One region of the Aerococcus christensenii genome, then DNA from elsewhere that is predicted to be linked to it. Evidence: riboswitches for the same ligand, from Rfam matches in the RefSeq annotation. Region 1 holds a riboswitch; each other region holds the start of a gene.
The links. Region 1 has a riboswitch for thiamine pyrophosphate ahead of thiT (energy-coupled thiamine transporter ThiT). Riboswitches for the same ligand answer to the same signal wherever they lie in the genome.
Positions count from the first base shown of each region.

Region 2: another riboswitch for thiamine pyrophosphate. It lies ahead of AWM71_RS02660 (class I SAM-dependent DNA methyltransferase); the one in region 1 lies ahead of thiT (energy-coupled thiamine transporter ThiT).
Region 3: another riboswitch for thiamine pyrophosphate. It lies ahead of thiW (energy coupling factor transporter S component ThiW); the one in region 1 lies ahead of thiT (energy-coupled thiamine transporter ThiT).

Region 1 is NZ_CP014159.1:358,719-360,987, reverse strand. It holds gene AWM71_RS01800 (hydroxymethylglutaryl-CoA reductase, degradative) at 1-94, opposite strand, end outside; gene pyrR (bifunctional pyr operon transcriptional regulator/uracil phosphoribosyltransferase PyrR) at 245-790, shown strand; TPP riboswitch at 779-876, shown strand; gene thiT (energy-coupled thiamine transporter ThiT) at 996-1,562, shown strand; gene thrC (threonine synthase) at 1,709-2,269, shown strand, end outside.
Region 2 is NZ_CP014159.1:555,303-557,571, reverse strand. It holds gene AWM71_RS02660 (class I SAM-dependent DNA methyltransferase) at 354-1,070, opposite strand; TPP riboswitch at 1,133-1,239, opposite strand; gene AWM71_RS02655 (PRD domain-containing protein) at 1,517-2,269, shown strand, end outside.
Region 3 is NZ_CP014159.1:815,042-817,310, forward strand. It holds gene hemW (radical SAM family heme chaperone HemW) at 1-263, shown strand, start outside; gene AWM71_RS08445 (hypothetical protein) at 273-614, shown strand; TPP riboswitch at 845-951, shown strand; gene thiW (energy coupling factor transporter S component ThiW) at 1,018-1,536, shown strand; gene thiM (hydroxyethylthiazole kinase) at 1,538-2,269, shown strand, end outside.

The DNA of each region.
Region 1 (2,269 bases):
ATAAAGTTGCTTGGTCAGGGGTAATATGACCTCCTTGAACAAGGATTTCTAATCTTTCTTTTAGAGATAAATGGTAAAAGGGTGTAGACCTCATAGCTTATTATCGTCTCCTTTTTGTAATACTCTTAGTATAGCGGAAGTTGTAGGTAGAATAAAGAGAAAGGAGATAAGGCTTAGGGTATGCATTGCACAATAGCAAAGGATTCGATACAATAATACCAGAGAAAAGAATGAGGAGACGAGTATGAAAAAAAGAAAAGAAGTACTAAATGAAGATGAGATGCGTCGCGCAATAACCCGAATGACTTATGAAGTGTTAGAAAGAAATCATGGACATGAAAATATGGCTATTGTAGGTATTCGAACAAGAGGAGCAGTGATTGCGGAACGGATAGCACAGCGTATTGAAGAATTAGAAGGAGTTAAGATTCCGTTAGGCTTTTTGGATGTTAGTGGGTATCGGGATGATGTAACCAGTCTGGAAAGAAAGCAAACACTCCACTTAAATCAGTTAGATTTTTCAGTGACTGGTAAACATGTCTTTATTTGTGATGATGTGTTGATGACAGGAAGAACAATTCGTGCTACAATGGACGCGTTGGTAGATTATGGTCGCCCAAGTAAAATTTCTTTGGTGACTTTGATTGATCGAGGTCATCGCGAGCTACCGATCCGAGCAGACATTGTAGGGAAAAATATTCCCACTTCTCGAGAAGAAGCGGTGCAGGTGCGGATCAAAAATTGTGACCCAGAAGACGGCGTATACATTATTCAATCATTGAAACACTAGGGGAGCGTTAAGCTGAGATGTGAGAAACAGACCCTTTGAACTTGTAACTAGGTAATGCTAGCGAAAGAAAGTGCGATTAACTGGACAGGTAAGGGGACTTTCTTACCTGTTTTTATTATTAACAGAAGGATAGAAAGAGGGGCAAGGTAGCAGAAAAAATAAAAGGGCCACATGATCTTCCAACAGAAGAGAAAGAAGGTATCCTATGGGACAGAATAAGCGGCTATTATATCTATTAGAAATTGTTATGGCGGGGGTTCTTGCTTATCTTATTGGTCTTTTACCGACGACGAATGGGAGTGGGTTAGGGGTCAATTTAGGAGTGATTCCTCTCTATGTGATAGCTATTCGTCATAATGTGCGTGCGGGTATGTATGCAGGCTTTTTATTTGGAATGATCCAATTACTGACGGGGCAAGCAACGATTCTGACACCCGTTCAAGTGTTTATCGAATATTTCTTCGCTTTTATGATGGCGGGATTTGCGGGGACTTTTGCTCCTCAAATCAAAAAGGCACTGGACGAGAAGAAGTTGGCTTCCTTCTTTACCTGGGTAGGTGCGTCAACTTTTATCGGGATGTTTGTACAATATTTTGTTCATTTTCTAGCGGGTTATTTCTTTTGGCGGTCTTATGCCCCGAAAGGGATGAATCCTTGGATGTATTCGCTGATGGTGAATGGTGGAACAGGGCTGGCCACTTGGGTGGTTGCAGCGATTGCTGTGGGACTTTTACTCAAAACGGCTCCTGTGTTGTATCAGCCTAAAAAATAAAGCTTTCTTCTCAGTTATATCGCATACATGAGACGTTCTTTTCTATAAAAGAACGTCTTTTTTGACGTTTTTTATGTTAGAAGGGATTTAAAAGGGAAAAGAAAGTTTTTCCTCAGGGCGAAAGGAAGTATGATATGATTAACACGATGATTAGTGACTTGAGGAGGGCATCTATGTTATATACAAGCACGCGGGACAATCGGATCAGAATAACTGCTTCACAAGCGATTTTGCAAGGTTTATCAGAAGACGGGGGGCTTTATGTGCCGGTTGATTTTCCACGAATCAATCGGACATGGCAGGAAGTGAAGACCTATACGTATCAAGAGATGGCGGAATGGGTGTTGGGGCTGTTTTTGACGGATTTTAGTGCAGAATCGATTAAGGCTTGTGTTCAAGCGGCTTATGGTGAGAATTTTGATGATGAGAGGATGGCGCCTTTGGTGCAGGTAGGAGACCACTATCACTTGGAATTGTTTCATGGACAAACGATTGCTTTTAAAGATATGGCACTTTCTATTTTGCCTCATTTGATGAAAAAAGCTGCTAAAATGAATCACAATACAAATGAAATTGTGATTCTAACGGCAACCTCTGGAGATACTGGTAAGGCGGCTATGGCGGGCTTTAAGGATGTAATAGGGACAAAGATTATCGTCTTTTATCCCAAAGGAGGGGTCTCCTCCATTCAAGAACGTCAGATGATT
Region 2 (2,269 bases), 200 kb from region 1:
GGACTCAATTAAAAGGGAGTCTATGCCAGATGTGAACCCTAAAAGCAGCCGCATAGCACTTATGCGGCTTTTTTGTAGTCTCATTGGCATTCGGCACCTAGATCTGTAGGAATATAAGTATTGAAAGGAGAGAATAATAATGACTAATACAGGATTTTTTGGTGAATTTGTCGGGACGTGGGGATAAAGATATGGATCAATTGATGACTAACCCTGCTCTACATGATCAATTGGATTTAGCAGCTGAATAACTAGAAGCCAAAAAAAGCTACTCTGTCTACTTGTTTAAAAGTAGAAGGAGTAGCTTTTAGAGTTAGGTTTTTATTTTGAAAGGAGTAAATAGAAAGGGCTCTCTATTTTTCTATAATCATGGCAACGTATCCACCTTTTCCATACCCTTCGACAGGTTCTTCAATGGTGTCGTTAGTATAAATAGGATCATTCACTAGGGTTTGATAGTAGTGAATAGATTGGACTGGAAGATAATCTCTGACGATGTCTTCTTTTTCAGGAGTTGTATAGAAAATCCCTGAATGAACGAGTTCGATAGGATATGGGAGACTTGGGGCAATACGTTTGAAGACAGGATCATCATAGCTCCCAGCAAAATGTGCAAAGCTGTAAAGAATTCCATAAGCACTTTCAGTTGGAACGTCGAGTAGGATCATATGACCGCCTGGTTTAATAGAGCTGAAGCAATTTTGATAGGCTGTTTTTAAATCAGGAATGTAGGTAGAACACCCATTGAGATAAACAATGTCATAAGTTTCTTTTGGGAGAGGAGTGGTTTGGGCATCGCCAATGGTGACATGAAGGCCTCTTTTTTTAGCGATATCAGCCATATCTGTGGAAGGTTCTACACCTTCTTCGACAGTGATGCCGTATTCTTTTTGCAGTGCAGCTTCAAATAGCCCGCTTCCACATCCTATTGATAAAATTTTATCGTGAGGGATATCTTTTAAACAGTGATGGAGTAGCTTTAATTCACTGACAAAAACTTTGTCATTGGTGATAAACCATTGATCATAAGCGTTAGCGTAGCCATCAAATAAAGCAGATGATTGAGTCATTGAACATTTCCTTTCTAAAGTTGTGTGACTAAAAACAAAAAAGACAACCCTATACGGTTGCCAGATCTTTCACTTTATTGTTCCTACGCCGGCATTATCCGTATCAGGTTCGTGGGTCGGAAGTCGCACTTCCCTCTCAGCTGGTTTACTAGCTCCCCGTGTACTTTAAGAATACAAGAGTAAGCGGTTTCTGTCAATGGGAAAGTTTAATTTTAAGGAATAAATATTTGAGTGTGAAGAAAGTAAGCCAGAGTCTTTAAAAAGAAAAAGTCATGTTAAATAATTGGAGATGTATAAGAAAAATGTGTACAGGGAAAATTTTTGGAGTATAATGAAAGCGTGCACATATTGCTTTATTAGAAAATATTTATTAGGATTGTAACTTTATTCTAAGGCATCACCGAAAGTAAATATGTAGTTGTTGACTTTTAAAAGGATAGTACAGAATGAAGGTAATAAAGAAAATAAATAATAATGTTGCTATTTGTTTAGACTCTAGTAATAATGAACTGATTGCCTTGGGAAAGGGAATAGGTTTTAAAAAGACACCTTATGAGTTGGAAGATTTGACTTTGGTGGACAGAACCTTTTATGATATTAATCCTTCTATAGTTGCTTTAATGGATGAAGTTTCTGAAGATTTGTTTCAAGTATCGGTTGAAATAGTGGATAAAGCAAAGGTATATTTAAAGACGGATATTAGTGATTCTTTTGCGTTTGTATTAGCAGATCATTTACATTTTGCTATATATAGAAGTAGACAGGGTATAATCATTGGAAATCCGCTAGCTTTTGAACTGAAGCGGTTGTATGAAAAAGAGTTGAAGTTGTCAGATTGGACAATGAAATTAATTGAACGGCGTTTAAATGTTAGACTGCCTATGGAAGAGAAATTTAATATAGCAATGCATTTTATTAATGCACAAGTTATGACTAATAAAATAATAAAAAAGGATAAAATGTCCAAATTAATAGATAATATTACTTTTTTAATAGAAGATCAGTTAGATATAGTAATTGATCGAGAAAGTTTTACTTATGAACGTTTTGTTATGCATCTTCAATATTTAATAAAATGTAAAGATCAACAAAGAACGTTAAATCAGAGCAGTGAGAAACTCTTTTATCAGATGAAGAGAGATTTTAAGGATGTTTATAGATGTGTAAGGGTTGTTAGTGATTATTTGGAAAGTAATTTA
Region 3 (2,269 bases), 460 kb from region 1:
AGATTTGGCAATCAGATATTGCTTTAGCGCTCGCCTTAGATCCGCCACATTTATCGTGTTATTCTTTAATTTATAAACCACACACCAAATTTTATCAATGGCGAGAGAAGGGTATTATTGATGGAGTAGAGGATGAAGAGGATCGTGCAATGTACCATTATCTACAAGACACATTGCAATCATCGGGCTACCATCAATATGAAATTTCTTCTTTTGCTAAGCCGAATCATGAAAGTCGACATAATAAAAAATATTGGACATAACAAGATTATTTGGGATTGGGGTTAGGTGCTTCGTCTAATATAGGCAATCGACGGTTTGATAATGTGCAAAGTTTTCTTACTTATTTTAAAATGATTGATGTAGGAATGCCACCAGTAGACAAGGATACGATTCAGGTATTGTCACAAGAAGAGTGGGAAAAAGACTATATTATGTTGACGATGCGGTTGATAGAGGGACTTTCGATTGCAGAAGTGAATCAAAAGTTTGGTATTGATTTTTTAACAAAATATGAAGCGGCTATTCAAAAGAATTTAAACAATGGCATAGTATGTCTGCAAGAGGGAAGGCTACGTTTACTCAAAGGAAAATTTACCTCAAACAGGTTTTGAAGAAACAATTACCCCAGAATTAGTTGTTGGTGTACTTTCCGTTTTAAGTGGTATGGGCTATGTGATTCAAAAGGAAAAAATTAATAAAGCAGACTAATTGTTAAATTTGCACTCAAGCAAAAGAGCTAGTTTTTAAGAAGCTAGCTTTTTTGTCGTTGAAAATTTTAAATCTAAAAGAAAAATCCCTTAACTCTGGGCTTTCTTGAATGAAGAAAACAATTATGATACAATAGTGATTACAGGGGAGCTTGTGTTGACAGGCTGAGAGGAAGTTTTTAACTTCGACCCTTTACCTGATGCGGATAATGCCGCCGTAGGAAGCTATGATAAAGATATTTAACAGGAGCTTCTATGAGGAGCTCCCTTTTTGTAGACAAAATTTTTCGTTGACTAGGAGGATATTATGAAACAAACAAATAGTAAAAAATTAGCTTTAGCGGCTATGTTGACAGCAGTCGCTGTCGCAGGATCTACTTTATCCTTTCCTATTTTCGGAAGTCGGTGTGCGCCTGTTCAGCACATGGTCAATGTTTTATGTGCCGTCTTATTAGGACCAGGGTATGGTTTGTTAGCAGGCTTTTTAGCATCTTTACTTCGGAATTTATGGGGATTAGGGACTTTACTTGCCTATCCAGGGACTTTGTGCGGGGCCTTGTTATGCGGGCTTACCTATAAATATAGCAAAAAATTGAGTTTAACGTGTTTAGCAGAAGTGGTTGGAACAGGGATTTTAGGCGGACTTTTGGCTTACCCCATTGCCATAGCCTTTATGGGAAAAAGTACAGCGAATTTAGCAGTCTATGTTTATGTGGGACCTTTCTTGATCTCGACAGCTGTAGGATCAGTGATTTCCTTTATGTTCCTCACCTACTTGAAGAAGGTCGGGCTGCTCGACCGTCTTCAGAAAAATTTGGAGAGATAAGATGGAAAAATGCATACAAAATCTTAGAAGCCAGTCACCGCTCATTCATTGTTTGACCAATTATGTGACGGCTAATGATTGTGCAAATTTACTTTTGGCTTGTGGAGCATCTCCTATTATGGGTGATGCGGAGGAAGAAGTAGAAGAAATCACGCAGCTCAGTGATGGACTCTTGCTGAATATGGGAACGCCGAAAAATCGAACCTTGCCAGTGATGTTAAAAGCGGGCAAGCGAGCGAATGAACTGGGGCATCCGGTGGTGTTTGATCCTGTTGGTGTGGGCGTATCTGCCTTTCGTAGGAACATTGCGAATGGACTGATGAATGGTGTTCATTTTCAAGTGATTCGTGGGAATTTGTCAGAAATTAAATTCTTAGCAGGTTTATGCGCGAGCTTTAAGGGGGTGGATGCGGGTCAAGAAGAACGGCTCACATCTGATAAAATAGAAGACCTTCTTCCGTTTTTGCAAAGTTTTGCTGAAAATCGGCAAGCCATTATTGTGGTAAGTGGGGAAGTGGATCTGGTTTGTGATGGGGGAAAAGCGTATGCAATTCGAGCAGGCCATCCGTTGATGGCAAAAGTGACCGGAACGGGATGCATGTTGTCAGCTTTAATTACTGCTTATGTGACTGCGAATTCGTCGCATTCCCTACTTGCTACTGTGGCAGCGGTTTGTGCCATGGGGTTAGCCGGAGAAAAAGCGGCTCTCAGAATGTCCAATCAAGAGGGAAGT